DNA from 4 places in the Gelria sp. Kuro-4 genome. Region 1 is predicted to be linked to each of the others. Evidence: riboswitches for the same ligand, from Rfam matches in the RefSeq annotation. Region 1 holds a riboswitch; each other region holds the start of a gene.
What was found. A riboswitch is a leader RNA that binds a small molecule or an ion and turns the genes downstream of it on or off. The one in region 1 is predicted to bind cyclic di-GMP.

Region 1 (7,497 bases):
TGCCGCCGATACCGTTCCAGGCTGACGCTACTCGGCGGCATGGCCAGGCACTCCTCGCAGGTGTTCCCGGCAGGCGCGGAGCTGGTTTTCCAGGCGGGCGTCCACGGTGCCGAGCGCCGTGGCGAGGAGAAACTCCCCCGGCGCCACGTTGGCGCTTTCCACCACGGTGTAAGAGCGATCCCCCAGGGCCTGCTGGACCACGTTGCGCGCCGCCGTCCAGGCCGGGACCTCACCCGGTGCCACCTCAAGGGTTACCTTTTCTCCCGCCGGGAGCTTGGCGGCGGCCGCAGCCAGGAGCTCTTTAACATCCTCCGGCGCCGTGCGCACCTCGCGCCGCAGGATGTGCCGCGCCAGTGCAAAGGCCAGCTCCACCGCCTGGGGCTCCAGGGCGGCCACAAGTTCGGCGCGCTCTTTTTCCGCCTGGGCCTTAAGGTCTTCGGCCGCCTGAATCAGCTCCTCGGCGGCCGCCTTCCCGGCGGCGTAGCCGGCGCGGTAACCTTCTTCCCGCCCAGCCGCTGCCGCCGCCGCCTTTTTCTCCTCCACCGCCTTCTGGGCGGCCGCCAGCATGGCCTCCACCCGCCGCTGCGCTTCCTGCTCGATGGCCGCTGCGCGCCGGCGCGCCGCCGCCAAGAGGTCGGCCTCTAGAGTCGCGCCCAATAGCGCCCGGCACTCGCTGCAGCGCGCTTGGGATGTTTTTTCCTCCGGCTCTTCGGCCGCCAGGCAGGCAGCCAGGGTAACCGGCTGGCTCAGGGATGGCCGTTTCCAAATACTAGACAACGAGCTCATCCTCCCCACCGCGAACGATGACGATCTCACCGCTTTCCTCCAGTTTGCGCACGATGTTGACGATCTTCTGCTGCGCATCTTCCACATCGCGCAGGCGCACCGGTCCCAGGTAACCGATTTCTTCCTGCAGGGTCTCCACCGCCCGCTTGGACATGTTCTTAAAGATCTTATGGCGCACCTCATCGCTGGCCACCTTAAGCGCGAGCGGCAGGTCGTGATTCAGGTTCACCTCACGCAGCACGCGCATAACCGCCCGGTCGTCGAGCTGGATGATGTCCTCGAAGGTAAAGAGGCGCCGCTTGATCTCCTCCGCCAGCTCCGGCTCTTCCCGCTCCAGGGCCTCCAAGATGGTCTTTTCGGTGCCCCGGTCGGCCGCATTGAGAACCTTGACGATGGATTCCACGCCGCCGGCGCGGGCGTATTCCTGGCTGGTCAGCGTGGAAAGCTTGCGTTCCAGCACCTGCTCCACCTGGAGGACGATGTCCGGGGAGGTGCTGTCCATGAGCGCCATCCGCTTAGCCACGTCGATCTGTTTTTCCGGCGGCAGGGCCGAAAGGATCGCCGCCGCCTGCTCCGGCTGCAGGTAGGCCGCCACCAGGGCGATCGTCTGCGGGTGCTCGTTTTGAATGAAGTTAAGAAGTTGCCCCGCGTCTGTTTTGCGGGCGAAGTCGAAGGGGCGCACCTGCAGCGAAGCCGTCAGCCGGTTGATGATGTCCAGGGCACGCTGTGTACCCAGGGCCTGCTCCAGCACCTCGCGCGCGTATGTGATACCGCCCTGGGAGATGCACTCGCGGGCCAGGCACAGTTGGTGAAACTCCTCCAGCACCTTGTCGCGCAGCTCGGGCTCCACCCGCTTCAGGCCGGCGATCTCCAGGGTAAGCTCCTCGATCTGGTCTTCCCGCATATGCTTGAGCACCTGGGCAGAAAGCTCCGGCCCCAGGGAGATCAAAAGAATGGCCGCCTTCTCCTTACCTGCCAGTGCCTGCCGCACCTTGCATTCCCCCTCTACTCACTGAGCCAGGTAGCCAGCAGCTGGGCCACCTCCTGCGGTCGCTGCCGGGCAAGGCGTTCGACTTCTTTCCGGATGCGGTCGCGTTCTGTCTCTTCGCGCGCGGGTGCTGCTTCTTCTTCGGCCCCCGCCACCGGGAGCGGCACCACCTCGGCGGGTGCGCGCCGCCGCAGCCGCCGGACAAGGAACACCGCCAGCACCAGGAGAGATGCTCCTAGAGCCACCAGCACCAGGAGACGCTGCCGGCGTGCCGCCTGATCGGCCGCCGCTTGGGCCGCCGCCTGCTGGGCGAGGGGCTGTCCCTGGAACGGGAAGGACACCACGCTGATTTGATCACCCCGGTTGGGCTGCAGGCCTACCGCATTGGTCACGGCAGACTGAATGGCCTGCTGCTGGGCCGGAGTGAGGTTGCCGTTGACCATTACCGCCACGCTCAGGTGCCGAACGCTGCCCGGGGCCACCACCAGGTGCTCCTTCGTTTGGTTTACCTCGTAGTTGCGCGTGACCTGGCGCTCTTCGTAGTGGCTCGGGCCGCCCGCCCCCGTCTGGTAGGTGGGGGGGATGTTGGCGGGCGTCCCCGGCGTACCCTGCGGCCCGCTCTGACCATCGAAGGTTTTCTGCAGCTCCTGCATGCTGCGCAGGATACCTTCGTCGTTGGCCACGGGCTGGAAGAACTCATTTGTAACCTCGCGCTGGTCGAAGTTCAGTTCGGCCTTGACCCGGGTCACCACCATGCCTGGGCCCAGCACCGTCTCCAGCATGCTCTGGGTACTGCGCTCGATCTCCCGCTCCACCGAGCGCTGCAGGGCCAGCTGGCTGCTGGAAAGCCCTACCGGCGTGTCGTCCGTTTGCACCAGGTCCGAGAGGACCTGTCCACTGGTGTCAACCACCGTGATGTTCTCCGGCGTCAAACCTTCGACGCTGTGCGATACCAAATGCATGATGGCGCGCACCTTGTCCGCCCCCATTTGACCCACGGTGTCAAGCAAAACCGAGGCCGTGGGGGGCCGGGTGTCTTTCTGATACAGCCTGTCCTCAGGGAGCACAATCTGAACCGAGGCCGAGCGCACCCCGTCCATTTGACCGATGGTGCGCGCCAGCTCCCCCTGCAAGGCACGCAGATACTGCACCCGCCGCTCAAAGTCGGTGACGCCGAGCTTGGTCTGGTCGAAGATCTCAAAGCCTACCGCATTACCCTTCGGCAGGCCTTCCATGGCCAGGCGGTTGCGCAGGTCGTACACCTTGTCCCGCGGCACCAGAATGCTCTTGCCGTCGCCGCCCAGGCGGTAGGGCACCTTCAGCTCTTGCAGGCGCTGGCCGATTTCTCCCGCGTCGGCCGGCGCCAGGTTGGTGAAAAGGGGGTCGTAGCTCGGGCGGGAGAAGAAAACCACCGCACCCACCAGGCTGAGGCCGAGAACAACCCCGATGAGCAGCCTGAGCTTTAGGCCCCGGCTTGCGCCCTGCCAGAAGGCGCGGGCCTTGGCACCCAGCTGGCCGATGCTTATGTTCATGCCTGCCACCTCACGCCCTTAAACCTGCATCCGCATAATCTCTTGATAGGCTTCAATGACCTTGTTGCGCAATGTCTGGGTAAGCTCTAAGGCTATTTCGGCCTTTTGCGCCGCCAGCATCACCTGGTGGAGCTCGATATCCTCCCCGGCCACCAGCTGGCGCGTTTTGGCCTCGGCATCGAGCTGCAGGCGGTTGACCTGCTGCAGGTACTCCCCGAGCACCTGGCTGAAACTCGCCCCGCTTTCGGAATCGCCGGGCGCCGCCGAAGGCCAAAGCGGCCGAGCAGTGCCTATGGCACTGACCGCATTCATTCAGCTTACCTCCTTCCCAGTTCCAAGGCCTCGAGCGCCATGCCCTTACCGGCGTTGAAGGCGGCCGCGTTGGCTTCGTAGGCCCGGCTGGCGGAAATCATGTCCACCATCTCGGTTACCACGTTGACGTTGGGGTAAGCGACGTACCCCGCGGCATCGGCGTCCGGGTGGCCGGGCTGGTATACCCGCCGCAGCGGACTGGGATCGGTGACTATGCCGGTGACGCGCACGCCCCGGCCGACGCCGCCTTCGGCCGCCGCCTGGAAAAAGTACTGGAAGGACGTTGCTTCCCGTGGAGCGAACACCGGCAGCCGGCGCCGGTACGGCCCCCCGGCCGCCGTGCGCGTCGTTTCCGCGTTGGCCAGGTTGTTGGCGATGATGTCCAACCGGAGCCGCTGGGCGCTGAGACCGGAAGCGGCGATATCGAGGTCTGCAAACACCGCTAACGCCTCCCTTCACTGATGACATAGCGCAGGCTCGCCAGGTAACCGGCCGCCCGGCTCACCAAGGCGTTGTAGTAGAGCGCGTTCTTGGCCAGCTCCGCCGCCTCCGCTTCAATGTCGACATTGTTGCCGTCGTTACGCAATGTAGTGCCCGTGTCCCGTACTACCACCCAACCTTCTTCGGCCGGGGGCGTCAGGTGCCCCGGCGCCGTGACCGCCAGAGCCAGCGGTCGCCCGCCCCCCGCCTGCGCCCGGCGCAGCGCTTCCGGGAACGCCACGTCCTCCCGCTTGTAACCAGGCGTGTCCACGTTGGCCAGGTTATTGGCGATGGCCCGCTGCCGCAAGGCGGCCCAATCCAGGCCGAGCCCTATCTCTCTGAGCACGCCGCTCGTTACAGGATCCCAGGGCATGCGCCCACCTCCTCGCCCATAAGAAAATACCCCAGCTGGCAGGGCCACTTGGGGGTTCCAGCCAGACGCGCGGCAGCCCGGCTGCCTTGGCTTTAAGCTGTAGGCCCGTGGCTTTGCGTCCCCGGCTTTCGCCAGGTTTGCCTTGTTTCGCTGTCAGCTCGTTCAATTCTTCTTTTAGGTCGTGCCGGATGCACGCCTGAGCTGGTTTTGCTCGCCCTTAATCTTCCTTTTTCGGCACGGTTAGCCAAATTCCTGCCGACCAGTATTATTTTACCAGAAATTAAAGCCCTCTTTTTGGACAAAAAAAAGAGCCCCCTTGTCGAAGGGGGCCGGGGCACCCGGGCTATTTTATCTTCTTGAGTTCGTCCAGCAGGCGGTCGTTCAGCACCTTGATGTAGGTTCCTTTCATGCCGAGGGAGCGCGATTCGATCACGCCCGCGCTTTCGAACTTGCGCAGGGCATTCACGATCACCGAACGCGTAATTCCCACCCGGTCGGCCACCTTGCTGGCCACCAGGAGGCCCTCCGGCCCGTCGAGCTCCTCGAAGATGTGAACCACCGCTTCGAGCTCCGAGTAGGAAAGGGTACCGAGGGCAACCTGCACGGCCGCTTTCTTGCGGGCCTCTTCTTCGATCTCTTCGCTCTTGGCCCGCAGAATCTCCATTCCCACCACCGTGGCGCCGTACTCGGCGAGGATCAGGTCCTCCTCGGTGAAGGCGGCGTCGAACTTGGCCACCAGGAGCGTGCCGAGGCGCTCGCCGGCGCCGTTGATCGGCACAATGGTCAGCTCCTGCGAGGGGAAAAGGCAGCCCACCTCGCTGTCGAAGACGCAGTGCCCGGGTTCCTGCTGCATGGTGGTGGTATCGAGAACCCGGAGCAGGCGGTCGTTGAAGTCGCCAGGCAGCTTTTCCGCCTTGAGGACGTCCGCCTCCATCACATCACAACGGTATCCTTCTTTCAGGGCGTGCCCGAGAATCTTCCCCCGCCGGCTGACCACGTAGACATTGGCTTGGATGAGTTCGCTCAACACGCGGCAGATTTCGTCAAAGTCGACGGGGTGCCCCGCGGACTTTTGTAGCAGGCGGTTGAGGCTACGCGTTTTCTCCAGCAGATTCACTTGAGACTCCTCCTCTTTCACTTTTCCCTACAAAATATACCGGCTCAGGTCGCGGTTCTTAACGATGCTCTCCAGTTGCCGGCGCACGTAAGCCGCATCGATCACCACTTCGCCGGTCACATCTTCCCCGGCCAGGAAGGAAAGGTCCTCCAGCACCTTCTCCAGGATGGTGTGCAGGCGGCGGGCACCGATGTTTTCGGTCTCTTCGTTGACCAGTGTGGCCGTTTTCGCAATTTCGCCTATAGCATCGGCGGAAAATTTGACTTTTATACCTTCGGTTGCCAAAAGCGCCGTATACTGCTTGATGAGCGCATTCTCCGGTTGGGTCAGGATGCGGCGAAAATCCTCCTCGCTCAGGGATTTAAGCTCCACCCGCAAAGGAAAACGTCCCTGCAGCTCGGGAATAAGGTCGGAGGGCTTGGCCACGTGAAAAGCCCCGGCGGCGATGAAGAGGATGTGGTCCGTCTTCACCGGGCCGTACTTGGTCATCACCGTTGAGCCCTCGATGATGGGCAGTATGTCGCGCTGCACGCCTTCGCGGGAGACATCCGGGCCCGCGCCGCCCTCGCGCCCCGCTATCTTGTCGATTTCGTCGATAAAGACGATCCCCGACTGTTCGGCCCGCTGAACGGCGGTTGCCACCACCTCGTCCATGTCGATGAGCTTTTGGGCTTCCTCTTGCGTGAGAATCCGGCGGGCATTCTCCACCGTCACGCGCCGTTTTTTTCGCTTTTTGGGGAACATGTTGCCCAGTACTTCCTGGAGGTTGATTCCCATCTCCTCGACGCCGGCGCCTGAGAAGATCTCCAGCATGGGAGGCGCGTTGTCCTCTACCTCGATCTCCACCAGCTGGTCTTCCAGTTCCCCGGCCGCCAGCTGCTCTTTCAAGCGCGCCCGCCGGGCCTTGACCTCGGATACCCGGGCGCCGTAGCCCTCCTCCTCCGGCTGCTCATGGTCTTCCTTCACGCCAAAGAGCAGGCCGAGGGGGTTCACGGCGCTGTTGCGCCGCTCCGGCAAAGGCGCCAAAAGACCCAACAGGCGCTCCTCGGCCAGCACGCCCGCCTTTGCCTGCACCTCGGCCATGCGCTCGTTCTTCACCATGCGGATGGCCGTCTCCACCAGGTCCCGGATCATGGCATCGACATCCCGGCCGACGTACCCCACCTCAGTGAACTTGGTCGCTTCCACCTTGACCAGGGGAGCATTGACCAGTTTGGCCAGGCGCCGGGCGATTTCGGTTTTGCCCACGCCCGTCGGCCCGATCATCAGGATGTTCTTCGGGATGATCTCGTCCCTGAGCTCCGGCGGGAGCTGGGCCCGCCGGTAGCGGTTGCGCAGCGCGATGGCCACCGTGCGCTTGGCTTCCTCCTGGCCGACGATGTACTTATCGAGCTCCGCCACGATCTGGGTGGGTCGCAGCTCCTCCAGCATAGCCCTACAACTCCTCCACCGTTATCTGGTCGTTGGTATAGACGCAGATACCTGCGGCAATGCGCAAGGCCTCCTCCGCCACCTGGCGCGCACTGAGGGCCGTATGCCTCAGCAGGGCCCGCGCCGCCGCCAGGGCATAGGGGCCACCGGAGCCGACGGCTGCCACCTCATCGTCCGGCTCGATCACCTCGCCGCTGCCGGAAATGATGAGCACTCGCTCGGTGTCGGCCACGATCAGGAGGGCCTCCAAGCGGCGCAGCATGCGGTCCAGCCGCCACTCTTTGGCCAACTCAACGGCCGCGCGCTGCAAATTACCATGGTACTCTTCCAGTTTGGTCTCGAACTTTTCAAAGAGGGTCATGGCGTCAGCCACGGAACCCGCAAACCCGGCCAGCACCTTGCCGCCATGAAGCCCGCGCACCTTGCGCGCCCCCTGCTTCATGATGGTGTTGTTCCCAAAGGTAACCTGACCGTCGCC
Region 2 (7,497 bases), 1.3 Mb from region 1:
TGCTGAGAGGAAGTGAAAGCGTGGAGTTCAAGCTGCAACCCGGGCTCAAGGCGGAATTCACGGCCGAGGTGAAGGCCGAGCACACGGCGGCCCACCTGGGAAGCGGTGGTGTGCCGGTGCTGGCCACCCCCATACTCATCGCCTTTTTGGAGCGGGCGTCACGCGAGGCCGTGCAGCCGGAGCTTCCAGAGGGCTGGACCACGGTAGGCACCCTGGTGAACATCCGGCACCTGGCGGCCACACCCGTGGGGCTTAAGCTTACGGCCCGTTCCACCCTTACCGAGGTCGACGGGCGGCGGCTGGTGTTTGCGGTCGAAGCCTACGACGACAAGGAGAAGGTGGGCGAAGGCGTCCACGAGCGCTTTATCATCGACACCGAGCGCTTCCTGGGTCGGGTCGAGGCGAAACGGCGGTAAAGGCGGGTGAAAGCATGGGGCTTCTTCTCGCCTTGGACGTAGGTAATACCCACGTTACGGCCGGGGTGTTCCGCGGGCCGGAGGTTCTGGCCCGCTGGCGCCTGGAGACGGACCGCGCGCGCACGGAGGACGAATACGGGGTCTTTTTCCGGCACCTTTTCGCCCTGGCCGGGCTTTCCCCGGACGAGGTGGAAGGGGTGGCTATCGCCTCCGTGGTGCCACCCCTTAACTGGATCCTGGAAAAGCTTGCCCGGCGCTACTTCGGTCGGGCGCCGCTTATGGTGCGCCCGGAGATGGACACCGGTATCGAGATCCGTTGCGATAACCCGCGCGAGGTGGGGGCGGACCGCATAGTAAATGCAGTGGCGGCTTTCACCCAGTACGGGGGGCCCTGCATCGTGGTGGATTTTGGCACGGCCACCACCTTCGATGTGGTGTCGGGGTCGGGCGAATACCTCGGCGGGGCCATTGCTCCCGGGATTCTCACCGCCACGGAGGCCCTTTTCCAGAAAGCGGCCAAACTCCCGCGCATTGAACTGGTGGACCCAGGCACGGCCATCGGCAGGAACACCATCACCAGCATGCAGGCGGGGATTGTGTACGGCTTTGCCGGCCAGGTGGACGCCCTGGTGCGGCGCATCCGGCGCGAGCTGGGCGCGGCGGCGCCGGCCATTGCCACCGGTGGGCTGGCCGGCATGGTGGCAGAGCACGCGGAGACCATCGCCACGGTGGATGTGGACCTTACTCTTACCGGGCTCAGGCTCATCTACGAACGTCAATCCCGCACTGCCTGACCGCTCAGCTCTGAGCGGTCTTATCGTAAGCGGTGGGCGCGCTGAACGTTCCAGCATAGAATAAGGGGGAAAGCTCGCTTTGCGCTTAGGAGGGCTTACGCTGGCCAACCCCGTGGTGCTGGGGCCCATGGCCGGGGTGAGCGACCGGAGCTTCCGGCTCCTGGCTTGGGAGCAGGGCTGTGCGCTGGCCTGGACAGAGATGATCAGCGCCCGCGCCCTGCTTTTTGGCAACGAACGTACCTGGGACATGGCGCGAGCGGCACCGGGCGAGGGGCCGCTGGTGATCCAACTTTTCGGTTCCGAGCCGGAGGTGGTGGCGCAGGCCGCGCAGCAGGCAGCCCGGTTGCAGCCGGCGGCCATCGACATCAACATGGGCTGCCCGGTGGCCAAGGTGGTAAAAAACGGTGAGGGTTCGGCCCTCATGCGCAACCCGGAACGCGCCGCGGCCATCGTTAGAGCCACGGCGGGGGCGGTGGACGTGCCCGTCACGGTAAAAATCCGTGCCGGCTGGGATAGGGAACACATCAATGCGGTTGAGGTGGCTCGGGCGCTGGCCGCCGCCGGGGCCGCGGCCATTACGGTACACGGGCGCACCCGCGCCCAGCTTTACAGCGGCCGGGCCGACTGGGGTATCATCCGCGCGGTGAAGGAGGCAGCGCCGGTACCCGTTATCGGCAATGGCGACATCTTCAGCCCGGAAGACGCCGCCCGCATGCGGGCCGAGACCGGGTGCGACGCGGTGATGCTGGCCCGCGGAGCGCTGGGGAACCCCTGGCTCATTGGGCGCACCGTGGCCTACCTGACGGAGGGCGTGCTGCCCGCGCCGCCGGAGGTGCGTGAGCGGCTGGCGGCGGCGCGCCGGCACCTGGAGCTGGTGATCCAGGAGCACGGGGAAAGCCGGGGGATACGCGAGATGCGCAAACACCTGGCCTGGTACCTCAAGGGGCTGCCGGGGGCGGCCGGCATGCGGGCCCGCATTATGGCGGCCGGCACCCGGACCGCGGTGCTGGAGCTTCTGGAGGGCTATGAGCGGACGCTGGCAGAAAAGGGGTGGATCACATGAACCTACTGGCCTTACCCGTGGCGAACGGCGTGTTTCCGCGGCCGGGTGCGAGCATACAGGGCCTTTTCCTGGATGCCTTTTCCCTCCGCACCCTGGCACGTCTGGGGGCGGGCTCAGTGGCCTTTTTGGTGCCGCTCACGCTCGGCGGCCGGGCGCTTTACCCGGCGGGCCTGCTGGTGCGCATTGAAGAGCTGGAGCGGGCGCAAACGGTGGATGCCGTCACCTGGAACAAGGGTGAGCTCTTAGTGGCGCGCCTTGCAGGGCTGGCACACGCGCGTGCCCGGCGTTTTGTCGCCGAAAGGCGCTTCATCGTGGCCGAAAACGTCGAAGAGCTGGACCTGGACCGGCTGCGCGCCGGGGGCCAGCCCGTTATCTCCGGGGCGGGCTGGCAGCCGGCGGGCGGTTACACGGAGCCGCGTTCCGAGCGGGATATTACCATCACCATTTACGGCCGGGACTACGGCGGCAGCGAACTCAAAATCCGGGGACAGGTGGGCGGCCTGGTAACCGCCGAGCAGGCCCATACCGTGGAGCACGCTATCATCCGCGTGCTGCGGGAGTGCGGCATCTGCACGGCCAGAAACCTGGCCTGGGCCATGCGCGAGGAGACGCGGGAGCTCAAGGATTCCATTGCCTGGGGACTGCACTTTAAGCTGCCCGAGGTGCTCGGCCAGACCAAAAGCGGTTACTGCGGCAATCCCATGACCAATCTGGCGCACCTTTACCTGGGGCAGGAGCTCGAGCGCTTTTTACACGAAGGGGAAGCCCTGCCGGCGGCGCTGGAGCGGGCGCGTACCCGGACGCTCTCGCGCCTTGCCCGCGACCTGGACTTGGGGAGCCAGCCGGAGGTGTTGACCCTGCGCAGCCTCAAGCTGGGGATGCTGCACGACGACAGCCGGCTTTTGCAGCAGACCCTGCGCCGCGTGCTGGGCCGCTTCCCCTCCAGCCCTTGGGATTAGGTGCACCGGCGACCCTGGCGGCGCCGGGCAGGGGCGGGACGGTGCCGGCGGGCCAGGGGCCGTGCCGGGTTTTCGTCTGCGTACGCCTCACCTGCCGGCTTAAGCAGCGGAGAAGGCGGGATCCACCCGGCGCAGGTCGGGGTGGATCCTTTTTCCTATGGCGGGTGCTATAATATAAGGGCGGAAGGAGGAATGCGCGGTGCGCCTGCCCGAGCCCGTGATCGCTTGCCTGCGCACGCTGAAGTCAGCGGGCTACCCCAGCTACCTGGTGGGGGGCTCGGTGCGCGACCTGCTCTTAGGCAGGGAACCCGAGGACTACGATGTGGCCACAGCCGCCCCGCCCGCCGTGGTACGAGAGCTCTTTCCGCGTACAGTGTTCACCGGCCCCAAGTACGGCACGGTTACGGTGCTCCTCAGCCGCCCCATCGAGGTGACCACCTTCCGCCGGGACGGGCCGTACAGCGACGGGCGCCACCCCAGCCACGTGGTCTTCAGCGGGGACCTCCGCGAGGACCTGGCCCGCCGGGATTTCACCATCAACGCCATGGCCTTCGACCCGCTGGAGGAGGAGCTGGTGGATCCCTGGGATGGCCGGGCGGACCTGAAGCGCAGGCTGCTGCGGGCGGTGGGCGATCCCGCACGGCGCTTTCGCGAAGACGGGCTGCGGCTGCTCAGGGCGGCGCGCTTTGTTTCCCAGCTCAGTTTTCAGCTGGAAGAAAAAACGCTGAGCGCCCTGAAGGCCGAGGCAGGGCGGCTGGCGCTGGTGGCAGCCGAGCGGCGGGGCGCGGAGTTTGCGCTCCTTATCACCGGGCCCAACGTGCGGGCGGCCTTGGACCTTCTGGTGGAAAGCGGCCTCATGCGCAGCGTGGTACCGGAGCTTTTGGCAGGACAGGGCGTGCGGCAGAGCCGCCTGCATCCCGACGACGTGCTGGGGCACAACATCAAGACCTGTTCCCTCACCCCGCCCCAGCTGGAACTGCGCTTAGCGGGCCTGCTGCACGATGTCGGCAAGCCGGAGCGTTGGGAAGAGGGTCCCTACGGCCGCTTTTTCCCCGGGCATGCCGCCCGCTCGGCGGCCCTGGTGCCCGTTATCCTGCGCCGGCTGCGTTTCAGCCGGCGCACCGTGCGCACGGTGGCGCTCCTGGTGGCGCACCACATGTTCTTCTGGCGCGCTCCCCAGGGCCTGGCGCCGGTACGGCGTCTGGCGGCCGGCGTGGGCTGGGAGAACTTCCCGGCGGCGATTGCCCTTATTCAGGCTGACCGGCTGGCTATCTGGGGGGATCCGGAGGCTGCAGGGGTGAGGGAGCTGGCCGAGGCGGCCGCCGCCGTTGAGGCCGAGCATCCGCCGCTTACGGCAGCAGATCTGGCCCTTTCCAGTGCCGAGCTCATCGCGCAACTGGGGCTTAAGCCCGGACCGCGCTTGGGAGCACTGCGGCGGCGGTTGCTGGAGCTGGTGTGGGAGGATCCGGGCCGCAACAACAAAAAAGCGCTCCTGGACCTGGCCCGCCGGGAAATCAGCACCTCTTCGAGCAGCGACGACAAATAACGACACAATCCGACAACGAATAATGGTAAAATAATCCTCAATAGACGAGCGTGAAAGGTAAACCCAGCCGAAAGGTGGGGGCACAAAGCCATGGGTCTAAGGCGTAGAGCTAGGATCGCCAGGCTGCCGTACAGGGTGCCCTGGTTCAATTAGTCCAGGGCTGGTTTTGCTTGCGGAAAAAGCGCACACGCCCGGGATGGGCAGTAGTATAAGCGAGGAAGGAGAAGAAGTAATGCAGAGACTTTCCTGGCCACGGATTAAGTTCCGGCTTCCCCGACTGCCGAAGGGGCCTTGGCGCCGCGGCACAGGGCAGCCCGGGCCGGCCGGGCGCTCGACCAGCCTTATCACCGGTATCCTCCTTGGTTACTTCGTCCTCATTGTCTTCATGGTTGCCGTCGGCGGGTACAGCTACTGGGGCATGCAGCAGGTGATGCATGAGTACCAGCAGATAGTGGAACAGGCGCATCCCTACGTGCTGGCTATCAGCGAGATAAACAGTGCGCTTACGGCACAGCTCAACGCCCAGCGCACCTACCTTCTGACCGGGGACGAACAGTACACCCTGAGGGCCGAGTTAGATGCGAATAACGTGCGGTCGGCGATCAATAAAGCCGAGGGGTATGCCCAGGAGTCGGAAGAAAAGAACCTTTTGCAGCAGATCGGCTCGATTCATGATAACCTGGTTCAGCAACAAAAGGACGTCTTTGCTACATACGCCGCCGGTGACAAGGAAGGGGCCATCCAGCAGGGCCTCACCGGTGTGGACGATATCCTCAAGCGCCTGACGGCCAACTTCAACGTGCTCCAGGGGATCAACCAAAAACGCGTTCATGACGCACAGCAAGCCGCGCAGGCCGCCGCCACCAACACGGTGCGCCTGGTGCTTGTTCTGGTCTTGGTCGGGGCAGTGCTGGGGATTCTGCTGTCGGTGTTTCTGGCCCGCCGCACTATCAGCCCGCTGCGCCGGCTGGCCACGGCGGCAGCCGGTATTGCCGGGGGGGACCTCAGAGAGGAAGTGCCTGTCCGGGGCCGGGATGAGGTGGCCCAGCTCGGCACTGCCTTCAACCAAATGGTGGGCAACCTCAGGGAGATCATCACCGAGGTTCGCACCAGTATCCTTAAGGTGAGCGAATATGCCCAGCAGCTGACCACCAGCGCCGAAGAGACCACCCGGGCTACCGAGCAGATCGCCGCCAGCGTGCAGGAGGTGGCGCAAGGCGCCGAGCAGCAGGTCCGCGAGGTGTCCGATGCCAGCAACACCGTAAAGCAAATGGCGGCGGCTATGGAGCAGGTGGCTGAGAGTGCGCAGGCGGTGGCTGCCTCTTCTCAAGAATCGGCCCGGCTGGCCGAAGAGGGGAGCACTGCCATCAAAAACGTCATCCGCCAGAACGATGTGGTGCGCGAGTCCATGACCAACCTGTCCGGGCTGATCAACGAGCTGGGTCAGCGCTCGCGGGAGATCGGCCAGATTGTTGAAGTGATCACCAGCATTGCCGACCAAACCAACCTCCTGGCGCTGAACGCCGCCATCGAGGCCGCCCGGGCCGGCGAGCAGGGCCGAGGCTTCGCCGTGGTGGCCGACGAGGTGCGCAAGCTGGCCGAGCAGTCGGCTCAAGCGGCCAAGCAGATCGCCGGCCTGGTGGACCGCACGCAGAACGATACCGGAAAGGCCATCAAGACCATGGAGGCGGGCAGCGCCGAGGTGGCCTCCGGCAGCGAGCTGCTGCAGTCGGCCCAGAGCACCCTGGAGAAGATCTTTGCCGCTGTGGGTAAGGTGGCACAGGAGATCCAGGAGGTGAGTGCAGCGGCCCAGGAGATGGCCGCCAGCTCCGACCGGGTGGTGACGGCCACGGAGAACGTCAGCCGCATCGCCGAGAACACCAGCGCCGGCACTGAGAACATCGCCGCCGCCACCGAAGAGCAGACGGCCACCATGGAGGAGATCTCCTCTTCGGCCCAGGTGCTGGCCGACATGGCCCGCAAACTGGAGCAGGCGGTACAGCGGTTTAAGCTATAGCCCCCGGCCGCCCAGACTCTTTGACGCCCCTCAACCGGGGCGTCTTTTGTTTTATCTGCCTGAGGTCACTTGCTTTTTTCCTCCTCGATTGGTAAAATCATCATAGCTTGTGCACAATAATGTGTACATAAGATATAGGGGTGGTTAAGGGGGGAACAGGGGTTGGAGCTTACGCGCATCGGTGGCAAGGTGATCGACCGCGGGCGCATTTACCGTGTTGTGGACCGCATCCTGGATTTACGGGCGGCCGGGGTTTCCCAGCAGGAGGTGGCCGCGCACGAGGGGACGGAGCGCTCCTTTGTTTCACGCCTTGAGGCGCTGGGTGAGGTACATCGGGGCGCCCGTATCGCCCTGGTCGGTTTCCCCATCGGCAACAAAGAGGAGATTCTGGCCCTGGCCCAAGAGGAAGGAATAGAGTACACCCTGGTCATGACCGATGAGGAGCGCTGGCGCTTTGTGCGCGAGAAAAGCGGCAGCGAGCTCTTGAACGAAGTGATGCAGATTATCGCCGCCGTACGCGGCTACGATGTGGTGGTGTTTCTCGGCTCGGACATGCGGGTCCGGGTGGTGGAGGCACTGCTCGACAAGAAAGTGGTGTGCGTGGAGATCGGCCATTCTCCCATTAAAGGAGACAGACTCGTCGACCCAGAAAAGCTACGGCGGCTCCTCCGGGAGCTTAAAGCCGGGGGTGCCGCCGCGAAC
Region 3 (7,497 bases), 510 kb from region 1:
TAAGGCCCCCGACCTGACGCGGGCCATAGACATCGACGCCCTGCTGCGCAGCACCCGGATTCTGTCCCAAGAGATCAGGCTGGAAAAGCTCCTGCAGCAAATGATGTATCTCTTGGCGCAAGACGCAGGGGCGGAAAGCGCTGTTCTCTTGCTGGAAGAAAGCGGCGAGCTCTATGTGGAGGCCGTGTTCAAGAGCCACGGCGGCGAGCGCAGGATTGAAGTACTGCAGTCTCTGCCCGTGGACGCGGCGCCGTTCTTACCGCGCAAAGTAGTCTGTTTTGTGGCCGGGACGCGGCAAATGGTCGTGCTCGACAAGGCGGCAGAGGAGGAAATGTTTTACGACGACGCCTACATTGCCGAGCAGCGGCCGGCTTCACTCCTTTGCCTGCCCATTGTGCACCAGAACCAGCTTGTCGGTGTCCTGTACCTGGAAAACCGACGCACCGCCGGCTGTTTTCATCCTGCCCGGGCGGAAGTGCTGAAACTGCTCTCCGGCCAGATCGCCATTTCCATCGAAAACGCCCGACTTTACCGGCGCCTGGAGGAGCTGAACGCCACCCTGGAGGAAAAGGTGAAGGAAAGGACGGACGAACTGGCGCAGGTGCACCGGGAGACGGTGAACGCCCTGGTGGAGCAGTCCAGGTTGGAGGAGCGCAACCGTATCGCCCGGGAGATTCACGACACCCTCGGGCACACGTTGACGGGTGTGCTGCTGCAGATAGAAGCCGGCAAGAGACTGCTGGTTCGGGACAGCCGGCGGGCACAGGAAAAAATGCAGGCGGCTTTAGAGCAAGTGCGCCGGGGTTTAGACGAAGTGCGCCGCTCGGTCCACCTGCTGCACGAGGACGACTCGGAGGATGATACCGCGCGTTTAGCGGGTCTCCTGCAGGCGATTATGCAGAGCACGGGCGTATCGATAAAGTATCGGTTTTCCCCCGGCATCAAACTGAGCCCGACCCAGCGGCACGTAATTTACCGTGCTCTGCAGGAGGGTATAACCAACGGCATTCGGCACGGCCGCAGCCGTTCCTTTGATTTCCAGCTGACCGTCGAGGGCGAACAGCTCCGGTTTGTGCTGAAGGATTATGGTCGGGGGGCGGAAAAGGTTAAGTTCGGCTTCGGCTTGAACTCCATGCGCGAAAGAGCGGAGGAGCTTGCGGGGACGCTGCAAGTTGATACACGGCCCGGGGAAGGCTTGAGCATTACCCTCACCCTTCCTTTGTCCCACAGCGCCTGAGGACGAGATGATTACCAAGTCATGTGACCGAAGTAACTGGTCATATGACTTTATTTTTATTATGCTGGTGACGTAGTGAGACGAGAAGATCACCCCCGTTGCCGCACGCTTGGACGGTTAGGCACCAAACTGCAGAACTACGGTATCCAAAGAGGGCCTCAGTGAAGGACAAACCCAGCTTTTATTTCCGACCGATCGGCAGAAAAAGAGCCGTCTAAACCTGCTAATTAGCACCACTATTGTGATAACACGGCAAATACTCGATACAGAGGCTAGGATCCGCCGCCTGAATGCGGGCGTTTGTGGCAGCGGGGAGCCAGTGGCGCAACCGGCTGCTGGACAAGCAGCTTTTGATTTTTCACGTCAAGGAGGCGAGACACATACCGGCGGTTGAGGAGAACCATCATGCTGCGGAAGAATCTTGGCTGGAGCGGGGATGAGCAAAAGTAAAACAGCGAGGAAAGAGGTGTTTGTTTCCGTGCAGTGCGTCGTGGGTTTGGACATCGGCTATGGGTTCGTAAAGGTAACGGACGGGGAGTACGGGTACGCTTTTCCCAGCGTTGTCGGCAACGGCCACACCAAGACCATATATCGGACCTCGCTTCAGGTGGAACGCATTAACGATCTAAGGGTGGTGATCGATAACCAATTGTATTTTGTAGGTAAAGCCGCCTTGCGGCATTCCCGGTTTGCCATCCGAGACTTGTCCGACATGCGCACCCAGAACGAAGACCTCAAGGTGCTGTTCTTGAGCGCCTTGAGCTTCTTCTGCCAGGACAAACAGAACCGGTTTAAAGTGGTCACAGGTATGCCGCCGGGCCGCATGTACCTGGCGGACGACCTGATAAACAGGTTCGCGCGCGAGTATACGGTTTCGCTTTACCGTAACCGGGCTTATCAAGAGACGACGATCCGTGTTGACGACCTGGATGTTGTGCCCCAACCGGTGGGAACTTACTGGGCTCAGACCTTAGACCTGCAGGGCCGGGAGAAGCGTACCTTTGAGGGTCGGGTGGGGATTATTGACATCGGATTCCGGACCACGGATTTGGCCGCCATCGAGGACGGGGAGTTTATTCCGAGCAACAGCTATACCATTCCGGTCGGCATATCCGCCACCTACACTGACATCGGTGAGCAAATCATAAGTAATTACGGGTTGGACCGCGAGAGCTTCGCCCTGGACGAAAGCGTGATCAAGGGAATGATTACTGTATCCGGGCGGCCGATAGACATTACCGCTATCCGTAACGAAGCGTTTCAGCAACTGGCAAACAAACTGCTCATTGAAGTCACCTCTAAATGGAGGGTGCTCGACTTCGATCGCCTGCTGCTGAGCGGTGGGGGTGGTCAGGCTCTGAGCACCTACCTACTAAGCCATCTGCCGCAGGCCGAATTGGTGCCTAACCCCTCCACGGCCAACAGTCGCGGCTACCTATCCTGGGCCAATCGGCTATGGGGTGATTTTAATTCGGAGGGCGTCCAGTAGGGCAATGCCGGCTAACTTGGTACGAGGAAGCATCGACGGCAGGGAGGTGCGGGTAGGACGTGCTGGGGCTTCGGACAAACAGACCGAAGATCAGGGAACCTGAAATGGTTGTGCCAGAGACGGTTGTAGAGGTTTACGGCAGAACGGAAGGGTCCATAACTGGAGCCGATAAGGTCATTGTGGCGCCCACGGGCTGCTGTAAGAGCAATGTTAAAGCAGCTTATCTTGATATTGCCGGGGAAGTGTACGGCGATGTCGATGTTGAAGAGCTGGTAATCCGGCGGGAGGGCCGCTTGTACGGCCAAGTAAGGTACAAAAAGTTGATCTTGGCCGAGGGCGCGGTCTTTCGCCCCAATGACGGCGGGGATGGAACAGAAACCTCTTCAAGACCGGCAGAAAAAGTGGTTGGTCCGCGCTTGGTCTCTCAGGAGGCACAGGCACGGACAGTGCCTTTGAGGCGAGACACTTCCGCCGGACAGCTGTGCGCAGCATCCGAAGAGAACAAAAAAACGTACCGGGCTGAGGCTCTGGAAAAAGAACAGCAGGAACCTTGTTTCATCACCAGCTTTTAGCCGACGACTGGGACGGAGCCGATTGCGCGGCCGTCCCTGCGCTCGCGGAGTATCGGCTGCGTTGCGGTTTACAGTATGGAGGTAGGGCCGACTGCATGCAGGTAGAACTTGGTTACGCTTTTTGTGCCGCTTTTTTCGTCCGGCCGCCGTCACCGTGTTGCTGGTCCCACACTGGGAAAAAGGTACGCGCCGTTGGCGGGTGCCTCTGAGCCTGGAGCAAATGGCCATGGTTGCCGTCGCTTGCCTGGCCGCCGTCCTGTGGCTCGGCTACGATTACGCGAACCTTCGGAAAACCGTGCAGGAGGTTGTGCAGCTGCGGGCCGCCAATGCCCGGCAGGCCCGACAAATACGAGCGCTGTCGCAACAAGCCGCCGACCTGGATAAGGAACTGGCAGCGGTAGCTGAGGTAGAGGCGAAACTGCGTCAGGAGACGCGTCTTTTAAGCCCCGAAGCAGGGAAGAAGCAGGAATCGCCCGGCGGGCTGCCGAATCGAACTCTCTCAGTCGAAGTCTTATCCCGGTCGCTAAAGATGCAATCAGAACGGGCAGGCGTGCTTAGACGAAGTTTAACCGGTTTAGTGGATGATGTTGAACGGTATCAGAAGAAAATGGCGCACCGGCCGAACATGTGGCCTGTAAACGGCCGCATCACTTCTTCGTTCGGCAGCCGTCGTTCGCCCTTCGGTGGGGGATATGAGGTCCATGAAGGAATCGATATTGCGGCTCCTTACGGTTCGCCGGTGCGTGCCACGGCCGACGGGCGTGTAGTATTTGCCGGGTGGCGCAGTGGCTACGGACGGCTGGTGATTCTCGATCACGGGTACGGTTATCGAACGGCTTACGGGCATAACAGCCGGATCCAGGTTCGAGTCGGGCAGGAGGTCAAAGGAAACAGCGTCATTGCGTATGTCGGAAGTACCGGCCGGAGTACCGGCCCGCACGTTCATTACGAGGTCTGGTTCCAGGGGAAAAAGGTGAATCCTGTGCCGTACCTTCCGTGAGGTGTCGCCGCGTGCCGGGCACCTGGGGGTATCCCCCAGGTGCCCGGCGTTTCTGGAGAGAGGGTGTGGGGTGAACAGGGGGAAGATGTAGGGAACCTTTGGACGGGGATTACGTCTTTAACCATGGGAGGCCCGAGCTGATCGTCTGGAGTTCCGGACTGGGACCAAGGTATGCCGTACAAGATGGAGACCGCCGACGAACGCCTGGATGCGCCTGCGGCGCCTGTTTCACTGTGAGCCAGTTCGAGGCCTGCACCTGTTGCCGGAAGAAAGGAGAGTGTTGTGGTGAGGGTAAAGCGACTGGGCTTCGGAGCCCTGCTTTTAGCATTGAGTATGGCGCTGGCTGCGTGTTCCCCGGCTGCACCGGCCGGGAGCGGCGCTCCGGCGCCGGAAGCGCCGGCGAGTAAGCCGGCGAACGAACAGGCCGCCGGGCCGACTGAGGGGCCGATTGACGTGCCGCCCGCGCCCCAGCGGCAAGAAGGGCCCAGCGCATTTGGAGTGCCGGAGCAGAGTGAGGCCGCCTTTCGCGGAGATCTTCAGCGGAGTGGGGTGTACCGTACCCATGGTCCCGGCGAGTCACCCCACCTCAAATGGAAGTTTTCCACCGGAGACGGCGTGTATTCTTCGCCGGCTGTGGCGGCCGGCACGGTCTACTTCGGCAGCCGGGACGGCTACCTTTACGCCGTTAATACTCAAACGGGCCGGCTGGAGTGGAAGTTCCAGACCGGAGCCGGTATTGAGTCTTCGCCGGTGGTGGCGGAGGGGATAGTCTTTTGCGGGAGCGAAGATGGGCAGCTTTACGCGTTGAGTGACAAGTAAGTTCTGGTACTCTGGGACAGGCGCCCGCAAGAGCTGACTAGTTCCGGGCACCTGGGAGGGCTTCCCAGGTGCCCGGAACTAGCGGATACAGGCACACGCCGGAAACTCCGGCCTCGACTCTATACCAGAGCACCGCCACGCCATTACCCTTTTTCACAAAAAACCAAACTGACTGTATTGCACGAGGGGGAGTGTAGCGTTGAAAAAGCTTCTAATCTTACTCGTCATCTTGTTAATAGCACTCACAGGTTGCCAAAGGGTGGTCGGCAGGGGAGAAGTGCCGTCCCGAAGGAGCGACCCAAATTCAATGCGTGCAACAGTACCGACCAGCAAAGCCGACGCCCTTGATTTTGTAGACATGATCGACCGCAATAATGGTTGGGGAGTAAAAGAGAACACGGTTTACCGCCTAAGGGAGGGCGGTAAGGAGTGGGATGAAGTACTTACAATGGAACAGAGAGCTGAGTCCGGCGATGTAAATGGATGCGGGACATACTTCGCTGATGAAAAAGAGGCCTGGATTGCCTGGTTGGTCAGCCACGGTGATCGGGCCACTGTGGTGAGAGTGTATCATACCCGGGACAGCGGCAGGAGTTGGAACACCGTTAGCTTGCCTACCAAGGAACCGTGGGAAGGGGAAGGAATTTTTGTCAGCTTTGTCGATAGACAAATTGGTTATATACTTTTAACGTCTTCTCCTGCCGCCGGCCAAATGAACAAGGCGCTCTATCGGACTAAGAATGGTGGGAACTCCTGGGTGCGGATAGGAGACATCACCTCGATGGTCGAAAGCTATCCTACAGGAATAGCGTTTCGGGATCAAGCTGTAGGCTGGATAACCAGTTCTTATCACGGCCAAGAGTACATGCTCGTCTTTAAGACCACTGATGGTGGAAAAAAATGGGATAGGATGTCACTGCCCTATCCGAAGGAATTCCAGGAGCGCGCCTATGCCAATGCCTATCCCCCGGTTTTCTTTAAAGGGGATAGGAACAAAGGGCTGCTCCCCATAGAATTTGTCGGTGATAGAAAACGTGCCGTGGTATTCTACCTGACTGCCGATGGTGGGAAGACCTGGGCTCTGTCTGCACCGGTCGACAATATATACCTCTATCAGCAGGTCTATTCCTTCCCCACTCCCCAAAGCGGCTTCCTGTTGGATCATAACGGGACAATCTATAGAATCGGTGATGGCGGGAAGACCTGGAACATCGTCTGCAAATCAGCGGACCTTAAAGGCCGCACATTGATAATGGATTTTGTAGATGAGAAAACCGGATACGTTCTAAGAGACGGTGTGCTTTTCGCGACCATGGATGGCGGTAAGACATGGGAAAACGTAAACATGCACCATTGAAGCCATTTCTGCGCTGGCCAACAGAGTGAAGGTCCCATCCCCAATCCTACGCCCCTCAAGCTCCTCTTGCCAGGCCGTGGGATCTTTCCTCAATTCCGCAAAAGCCTGGTTGGCCTCCTCCAGGAAGAGCTTGCGCCGGTACTCTTCTAACGCTCCGGGGCTTCTAGAAAAAGGAATTAACACCCCGCGCGGCGAAGCATAATAGCGGATTAAAAGCGGACCCCGAGCTGGGAGGAGGGGTGGTTGGAGTTGGCGATACGGGTGATCACCGATTCGGCCTGCGATCTGCCGCCGGAGTTTTTCACAACCCATGGGATAAAATTTGCTTCGCTGGCTGTGACGTTTCCCGACCGCACGTTCACGGACGGCGTGGACCTGACGCGCGCGGAGTTCTACACGCGCCTGGCGGCGGGCGGCGCTCTGCCCATGACGGCACAGCCCTCCCCGCACGCCTTTGCCGGGCTTCTAAGGGAGGCCCTGGTGGAAGCTGACGAGGTGATAGTGATCACGCTTTCCTCCGGGCTGAGCGGCACCTGGGAGAGTGCCTGCGCGGCCAAGGCCACCTTCAGCGCCGAGGAGCAGAATCGGATCTTCCTGGTCGATTCGCGCTCGGCCTCCACCGGGGAAGGGCTTCTGGTGCTCCGGGCGGCCAGGCTGGCGGAGGCGGGTGAGAGCGGGGCCGGGATTGCCGCTATGCTGGAGAAGGAAAGGGCGCATCTGGCTTCTATCTTCACGGTGGACACGCTGGAGAACCTGCGCAAGGGAGGCCGCATCAACCGGATTCAGGCCTTCCTGGGCACGGTGTTGGAGATTAAGCCGGTGTTTGAGCTGGATGCCGCCGGGCGCATTGCGGTGCGGGAGAAGATACGCGGCCGGCGCAAGGCGGTGCGGCGCCTCTTGGAGATCATGGCGGAAGAGGGGAAGAACCTGGCGGCGCAGGTGGTGGGCATCGCGCACGGGCATGTGGCGGAAGCGGCGGAAGAGCTGGCCCAGGCGATCCGGGAGCGCTTCCGCGTCCGCGAG
Region 4 (7,497 bases), 590 kb from region 1:
TGGGAAAAGACGCATAATCAGACTCCCTTCTTGGGAATCATAGGGCAGGAGGTGATACAGATGGCGCAAAACCAACAAATTATGTGCAGCGTCAACAGCTGCCACTACTGGAAAAGCGGCAATCGCTGCGATGCGAACATGATCATGGTCACAGCCGACAGTTTTGCCGACAAGGCGCCCGACCGCATCGACGCCCCCATGGCATCCGCCGTGGGCCCCACTCCAACCGAAAATTGCATGGAAACCTGCTGCAAGACCTTTTCTCCCAAGGGCAGCGGCCGCGAACGCGCGGACGACGTCGTAAAAAGTTAGGGGGCGGTCTTGCCCCCTTGTGCTCGCCGGCACGCTGTGGTATAATCAGACAAAATCAAGGGCCTTTAAGCGAGTCCGGCGAGACTGGCAAGGTTCCCGTAGAGCGGGCCAAAACGCCCCTTGCCGTCACGGGCAGGGGGCGTTTTTTGTATGGCCCCGGGCCGGCAGCAGGCTCTTCAGGGAGGTCTTGGCATGCCAAAGTCAAACTGTGTCCGGGACGAAGACTTCGCCCTCGCCCCCGTTCCAGCGGAAAAGAAGCGCGGCTTTTGGTCGGTCCTGGCGGTGATGCTCGGCTTCACCTTCTTCTCCGCCAGCATGTGGGCCGGGGGCACGCTGGGCACCAGCTTCCGGCTCTGGCCTGATCTGGTGCTGGTGGTGCTGGGCGGCAACCTCATCCTCGGCCTCTATACCGGCCTTCTGGGTGACGTTGCGGCCGGTACCAACCTCTCCACCCACCTCTTGGCGCGCTACGCCTTCGGCCGTAGGGGTTCAGCCCTGGCTTCCTTCCTCCTGGCGGCTACCCAGATAGGCTGGTTCGGTGTCGGCGTGGCCATGTTCGCCCTGCCCATCTATAAGGCTACCGGCTGGAACCTGTACCTTCTCCTGGCGCTGGCCGGGGCGCTCATGACCTCCACCGCTTACGTCGGCTACAAGGCCATGGAAATCTTGAGCTTTATCGCCGTGCCGGCCATCGCCCTCCTGGGAAGCTTTTCGGTGAGCCGCGCCGTCGAGGCGGCGGGCGGAATCGGAGCGCTGGCGGGACTCGCCCCGCAGAACGCTCTCAGCGTGGCCGCTGCACTCACCATGGTGGTGGGCTCCTTCGCCAGCGGCGGCACGCTCACGCCGGACTTCGTGCGCTACGCCCGCACGCGCCGCACCGGCGTAGCGGCCACCATTATCGCCTTCCTCATCGGCAACTCCCTCATGTTCTTCTTCGGGGCGGCAGGAGCGGCCGTAACGGGTAAGGCCGACATCTCCGAGGTCCTCATGCTCCAAGGCCTCCTGGGGCCGGCGGTGCTCCTTCTCGGCCTCAATATCTGGACCACCAACGACAACGCCCTCTACGCCTCGGGACTGGGGCTCTCCAGCATCACCGGGTTTCCCAAGAAGAAGATTGTGCTGGTAAGCGGCGTCCTGGGAACGCTCTTCTCCCTCTGGCTGAATAACAACTTCGTCAGCTGGCTGGTGCTCCTGGGCTCCATCCTGCCGCCCATCGGCGGCGTCATCCTGGCCGATTACTACCTGGTACACGGCGGGAAGTATCCCGCGCTCAGCGATGTCGACCTGCCCGACGTTAACTGGACCGCCCTGGCCGCCTGGGCCGGCGGTGTGGCGCTGGCCCGCCTGGTGCCCTGGCTGCCGCCGCTGGCCGGCATCCTTGGGGCCGCGCTCCTGCATACCTTCCTGGCCCCCCTGGCCGGGCGCGGCTGTGTCCGGCCGGCCGGCCACACTGCCGGGCACGAATCGGCTTAAGCGGAGGCGAAGCGACATGGCCGATCTACTCATTAAAAACGCGCGCCTGGCCGGCTCCGGCGCCCGCGTGGACGTCCGGATCAGCGGGGAACGCATCGCCCGGGTAGAACTCGCCGGTACGCTTAAGGCAGCGGAGGCAGGGGCGGAGGTGGTCGACGCCCGGGGGAACCTCCTCACCCCGCCCCTCATCGACTCCCACGTCCACCTGGACACCGCGCTCACCGCAGGCGAGCCCCGTTACAACGCAAGCGGCACCCTGTTCGAGGGAATCGCCGTTTGGAGTGAGCGCAAAAAAGACCTCACCCGCGCCGACGTCAAAGAGCGGGCCCGTACCGCCCTCCAGTGGGAGGTTGGCCAGGGGGTGGGGTTCGTACGCACCCACGTGGACGTCTGTGACCCGAAGCTTACCGCCCTGCAGGCGCTCCTGGAGTTGAAAGAAGAGGTGGCGCCCTGGGTTGAGCTGCAAATCGTCGCCTTTCCCCAGGAGGGCGTTCTGGCCTACGAAGGCGGCCGGGACCTGCTGGAGGAGGCCCTGCGGCTGGGGGCGGACTGCGTAGGCGGCATCCCGCACTACGAATTGACGCGCGAAGACGGGGTGGCGTCCATCGAGATCATCTTCCGCCTGGCGGAGAAATACGACCGCAAGGTGGACATTCACTGCGATGAAATCGACGACGAACAGTCGCGTTTCCTGGAGTCGGTAGCCGCGCAGGCCATCCGCAGCGGCCTGGGGCCACGCGTGACCGCCAGCCACACCACAGCCATGGGTTCTTATAACGGCGCCTACTCCTACAAACTCACCGGCTTTCTGCGCCGCGCCGGGCTGAACATCGTGGCCAACCCGCTGGTGAACCTGAACCTGCAGGGGCGTTTCGACGCTTATCCCAAGCGCCGCGGGCTCACCCAGGTTAAAGAACTCCTGGCGGCGGGGGTGAACGTGAGCTTCGGCCACGACGACATCCTGGACCCCTGGTACCCGCTGGGCAGGGGCAGCCTGCTCCAGGTGGCGCACATGGGGGTGCACGCCTGCCAGCTGAGCGGGCGGCAGGAACTTTATGAGGCCTTTGCCATGGTGAGCGAACGGGCGGCCCGCACCCTGGCCCTGGGCGCGGACTACGGCCTCGCCCCCGGGCGGCCGGCTGACCTGGTTCTCTGGGCCGCTCCCGACGAAGTTACGGCCCTGCGCCTCGAGGCCACGGCCCTTCTGGTGCTGCACCGCGGGCAGGTGGTGGCGCGCACCACGCCGGGGCGCACCACCTTCGCGGGCGGTGGCGTAACAGAAGACATCACGTTCCAGCTCTAAGGCGCTGAACGTTTGAGGCTCCGGCGGCACCGGGGCCTTTTCGTTCCTGTTTGCCGGTACCCGTAAGCGGCCATACTAACCTCGATCACACCGCAAAGGAGCCGGAGCATGGCGAAGAAGCTCTCACCTTTCACCATCGCTCTAACCTACGTGGGAACGGTAGTCGGGGCAGGGTTCGCCTCCGGGCAGGAGGTGTTGCAGTTTTTCTCCGCCTTCGGCGGGTGGGGGCTCTTGGGCACCGCCTTAGCAACCGGCCTCTTTATCTTTTTCGGTCTCGCCATCATGGAGCTGGGGCATAAGGTCCAGGCCAAGTCCCACCTGCCGGTGATCCAGGCGGCAGGCGGGCGCTGGGCCGGCACAACCATGGACCTCATCATCACCTTTTTCCTCTTCGGCGCCCTGGTCACCATGGCCGCCGGCTCCGGGGCCATCTTCACCGAGCAGTTCCGCCTGCCGGCCCTGGCAGGCGGCCTGCTGCTCCTCGGCCTCACGCTGGCCACGGTGCTTCTGGGCATCTCCCGGGTGATCGACTCCATCAGCCTTGTGGCCCCCGTCCTTCTCGCCTCAGTGCTCGGCCTGAGCCTTATTACCATCCTGGCGCAGCCCCAGGGGCTGGCCGCCAACCTGGCCTGGATTGACCCGGCCAAGACCGCCGTGCCGTACTGGCCCCTGGCCGCGCTGCTTTACACCTCCTACAACCTGATCCTGTCTGTGGCGGTGCTCGCGCCGCTCGGAGCCTTAAGCGGGGCGGTGGCACTGCGCCGGGGCGCCGTTTGGGGCGGGCTGGGCCTGGGAGCAGGGGTGCTGGCCATCGCCGCCGCCATCCTCACGGTGGCACCGCAGGTGGCCGGCCTGGAGGTACCCATGATCGCCGTGGCCGGGCTCATCTCGCCTTACATCCGCAGCTTCTACAGCGTGGTGCTCTTTGCAGAGGTGTATACTACGGCGGTAGCCAGCCTGTACGGCTTCACCTCGCGCCTTACCGAACCAGACAGCCGGGCCTACCGCTGGCTGGCCGTTCTGGCAAGCGCCGCCGCCTTTATCCTGGCCCGCTTCGGCTTTTCCACCATCGTCGGCACCCTTTACCCGGCCGCCGGCTTCGCCGGCCTGCTGCTCATGGGCGCCCTCGCCTTCGGCTACTTGCGAACCCTGTTTGTGCGGGCCGCCCTCCCCGCCCCTGCCGCCAAATTGGAGGGTGAGCCCGGCGCAGGCTCCGGCAACGCCGGCGGGAAAGAGGAGCCGTCCTCTGGCCCGCAGGCACCGGATGAGTAGCTCCCGGGCCGCAAAGTTGACGCCCGGCCCAACTACCAGCGCCAGGCATGAGCAGTGCGCCGCAGGCTTGGGCCTTGAGCTCTTCCACTCTCTGCTGCAGGCCCAGAAAAGCCCCGGCCAACAGCCGGGGCAAGCTGGTTCGCCCCCTGCTCCCTTGCGACCGCACTAGACTAAATCACCGGAAACCAGTCTTTCGTAGAGCCGGCGCGTCTCCGGCGCCGGCAGCAGGCCAAACTCCTGCTCCAGCATCTGCTGGCAGGCCTTATACCGGCGCAGGGCCTCCGTACGCTTACCGGTTGCCGCCAGGGCGGTAATGAGCACGCGGTAAGCCTCTTCGCACACCGGGTCGCGCTGCAGGAGCTCGGCGGCGTAATCGGCTGCAGCGGCAAACTCCCTCAGTGTCAGCGACACATGCGCCAGCCCGTCGAGAACGCGCAGGTACAGCTCGCTGAGGCGCAGCCTTTCCTTAATGATCCAGCGCTCTTCCAGGTTTTCCGTGAGGAAGTCCGTCCGGTAAAGGGCATGGGCCGCCAGGAGTTTCTCCTTGGCCACCGCGTTTTTGTCCGTTCGTAAGGCCCCCAGGCCCTCTTCAGCCCGGCGTTCAAAGGCTTCTGCATCATAAAAGTAGGGGAGGTCCGCATTAAAGCGGCACAAGCCGCGCTCGTATACTATGCGCTGCGGCCGCTGCCGATTACTCTTTCCTTTGTTCAGCACCGAGCGCAGGGTATAAAGCGTAACGGCGAAGTTATGGCGCGCCGCCTTGGGTTCCATTTTGGGCCAGAACTCCTTGAGCAGCTCCTCCTGGGGTACCGCCAGCCCCTTTTGCACCAAAAGATACTTGAACAGCAGCACCACCTTCGTCTGGCGCCAGGCAGCCTCGGGTATGACCTCCTGTCCCACCCAGACGCGGAAGCCATTCAGCGCAACTATCTTGAGCATGGGGTAGTCTTCAGCCGTAGGCATACCTCTCGCCTCCTTGACATCAGAATACAAACGGCTGCCTTGCGGCAGCCGGTTGCGCTACTGGCTCCCCGCCGCCCAAGCGCCCAAATAAGGGCGACGGTTCCTGGCCTCTGCTTTAAGGTATTCGTTTGTACCTCCAGGAGTCATCCTTGCAACGGATCTCCGTGCCGGTCGATAATACTCCACTCATCCCTATTATAGCAGAGGTATTCCGTCAGATGTGGTTGGAGTGAACTTTAAGTTTTAAGCTTTTATAAGGTGCTGCAGCCGGACCTTTTTCCGCCGGCGCGAATTCTCCTTTCTTCGTCGCCAGAAATTGCTGCCGGACCCCGGGCGCGGTGGTTGACAGAAGGTGGGAGGAAGCATAAACTTAAAAGAGAATAAGGTAAACCCTGTTAGGCGAGGCTCCTGTACGAATACAGGCCACTGCCCGGAAATGTCGAAAGACACCAATGGGTGAGCAGGTATTACCGGCTTAAGGTTTTACCTAACGTGGCTGGCGCTGCCAAAGTCGTACAGTGCCAAAGCTCAACGAGGAGGGTGCAGTGCGCATGCCCCTCACCCGTTGAGGGGCTTTTCGTTCGACAAAGGAGGTGGTGCGCGCGATGGACGCTGACCCTGAACCCCAGATGGATCATCCTTACCGAAGAAGCAGGTATCGAAAGCTTGCGTTAGAGGAGGGATTGCCGTGCACTGCGTCAAGGCCCTATATGCGGGCGTTGCCGCGGGCAGCCACATACGCCCGCACCGCCGGCTGTAAGCCGATTCATAGAAGCCTCGCTGGCTGGGCATGGTGAGTATAGCACCGGACCCCAGGGAGGCAAGCGAATGCCGGTTTTTGTCCGTCCGGATTTACCGAAAAAGCGCCACTCGCCCTGGATTGACCTCTGCGTGCTCGTCGCCATCACCGGCCTGTTTTACTTACTGATACACCTGGGGCGGCAGATGGGGGCACCCCTGGCCACGGCGCTGGGACCCGGTTTATCGCTCGACCCGCGTGAGCTGCCCTACTACGCGGCGCGTTCGCTCCTGCGCATGGTCATTGCGCTGGTCCTTTCCTTTCTCTTTACAGTCGTTTACGGCTACGTGGCGGCGTACGTGCCGGGGGCGGACAAGATTCTCGTTCCCCTGCTCGACGTGCTGCAGTCGGTCCCGGTGCTCGGGTTTCTCTCGGTGAGTTTAACCGGGCTTATGGCTCTCTTCCCGGGTAGCACCCTTGGAGTGGAGCTGGCCGCGATTTTCGCCATCTTTACGAGCCAGGTCTGGAACATGACCTTCAGCTTTTATTACTCGCTCCGGAGCATCCCGCGGGATCTCAAAGAGGCCAGCGCCGTCTACGGCCTCAACTGGTGGCGGCGCCTCACCTCTGTAGAGCTGCCGTTCGCCGCCATACCCCTGGTGTGGAACGCCATGATGTCCTTCGGCGGCGGGTGGTTTTTCCTGGCCGCCAGCGAGGCCATCTCCGTACTGGGGCGGGACATCCGCCTGCCCGGCATCGGCTCTTACCTGGCCACCGCCACCAGCGAAGGGAACACCCAGGCGCTCTTCTACGCACTCCTCACCATGGCCGGCCTGATTGTTCTGGTGGACCAGGTTTTCTGGCGGCCGCTGGTGGCTTGGTCGCAGCGCTTCAAGCTGGAAGAGACGGCCGGAGGGGAACGGCCCCGCTCCTGGCTGCTGGAGGTACTGCGCCGTTCGCTGATCCTGGACCGGCTGGGCGAGCACGTGTTGCGCCCGCTGGAAGAGGGGTTGGAGCGGCTTCTGGCACCGCCGGAAACCGGAGCGCGCCCCAAACCGGTCCCGCCGCGGCGCTGGGCCAGGTGGATTATCCCTCTGGCCGCGGGGCTTGTGTTCCTGGTCCTTCTTCCCTACGCCCGCGCCGGGGTCGTGCTCATCGCCCGGCTGGGTGCCGCCGAGCTCTGGTACGTGGTGGTCCTCGGCTTTTACACCTTACTGCGCACCTCGGCGGCGGTCCTCCTGGGGGCGCTCTGGGCCGTGCCTGTGGGCGTCGCCATCGGCCTTAACCCGCGCCTGAACCAGGTTGCCCAGCCGCTCACGCAGCTGGCGGCCTCTTTCCCGGCCAACATGCTCTTCCCCTTTTTCGGCCTTCTCTATGTGCGCTACGGTTTGAGCTTTGAGCTGGGGGCCGTGCCGCTCATGATGCTGGGCACCCA

Region 2: it holds a riboswitch for cyclic di-GMP, as region 1 does, so the genes downstream of both, K5554_RS00820 (methyl-accepting chemotaxis protein) here and flgB (flagellar basal body rod protein FlgB) in region 1, are expected to answer to the same signal.
Region 3: it holds a riboswitch for cyclic di-GMP, as region 1 does, so the genes downstream of both, K5554_RS05960 (ParM/StbA family protein) here and flgB (flagellar basal body rod protein FlgB) in region 1, are expected to answer to the same signal.
Region 4: it holds a riboswitch for cyclic di-GMP, as region 1 does, so the genes downstream of both, K5554_RS05600 (bacterial transcriptional activator domain-containing protein) here and flgB (flagellar basal body rod protein FlgB) in region 1, are expected to answer to the same signal.

The regions. Positions count from the first base shown of each region.
Region 1 covers NZ_AP024619.1:1,703,069-1,710,565, reverse strand. The annotation lists gene fliI (flagellar protein export ATPase FliI) at 1-41, opposite strand, end outside; gene K5554_RS08540 (FliH/SctL family protein) at 28-777, opposite strand; gene fliG (flagellar motor switch protein FliG) at 770-1,777, opposite strand; gene fliF (flagellar basal-body MS-ring/collar protein FliF) at 1,792-3,306, opposite strand; gene fliE (flagellar hook-basal body complex protein FliE) at 3,325-3,618, opposite strand; gene flgC (flagellar basal body rod protein FlgC) at 3,624-4,058, opposite strand; gene flgB (flagellar basal body rod protein FlgB) at 4,061-4,471, opposite strand; cyclic di-GMP riboswitch class I at 4,540-4,623, opposite strand; gene codY (GTP-sensing pleiotropic transcriptional regulator CodY) at 4,815-5,588, opposite strand; gene hslU (ATP-dependent protease ATPase subunit HslU) at 5,616-7,016, opposite strand; gene hslV (ATP-dependent protease subunit HslV) at 7,024-7,497, opposite strand, start outside.
Region 2 covers NZ_AP024619.1:135,725-143,221, reverse strand. The annotation lists gene K5554_RS00845 (thioesterase family protein) at 21-416, shown strand; gene K5554_RS00840 (type III pantothenate kinase) at 431-1,210, shown strand; gene dusB (tRNA dihydrouridine synthase DusB) at 1,290-2,273, shown strand; gene K5554_RS00830 (hypothetical protein) at 2,270-3,232, shown strand; gene K5554_RS00825 (CCA tRNA nucleotidyltransferase) at 3,432-4,778, shown strand; cyclic di-GMP riboswitch class I at 4,825-4,909, shown strand; gene K5554_RS00820 (methyl-accepting chemotaxis protein) at 5,011-6,795, shown strand; gene K5554_RS00815 (transcriptional regulator) at 6,958-7,497, shown strand, end outside.
Region 3 covers NZ_AP024619.1:1,197,722-1,205,218, forward strand. The annotation lists gene K5554_RS05955 (AAA family ATPase) at 1-1,237, shown strand, start outside; cyclic di-GMP riboswitch class II at 1,496-1,578, shown strand; gene K5554_RS05960 (ParM/StbA family protein) at 1,716-2,726, shown strand; gene K5554_RS05965 (polymer-forming cytoskeletal protein) at 2,786-3,298, shown strand; gene K5554_RS05970 (M23 family metallopeptidase) at 3,519-4,298, shown strand; gene K5554_RS05975 (PQQ-binding-like beta-propeller repeat protein) at 4,584-5,117, shown strand; gene K5554_RS05980 (YCF48-related protein) at 5,317-6,474, shown strand; gene K5554_RS05985 (DegV family protein) at 6,718-7,497, shown strand, end outside.
Region 4 covers NZ_AP024619.1:1,114,550-1,122,046, reverse strand. The annotation lists gene K5554_RS05620 (DUF1540 domain-containing protein) at 61-312, shown strand; gene codB (cytosine permease) at 505-1,785, shown strand; gene codA (cytosine deaminase) at 1,802-3,088, shown strand; gene K5554_RS05605 (hypothetical protein) at 3,197-4,360, shown strand; gene K5554_RS05600 (bacterial transcriptional activator domain-containing protein) at 4,526-5,323, opposite strand; cyclic di-GMP riboswitch class II at 5,361-5,444, opposite strand; M-box (ykoK) riboswitch at 5,708-5,870, shown strand; gene K5554_RS05595 (ABC transporter permease subunit) at 6,152-7,497, shown strand, end outside.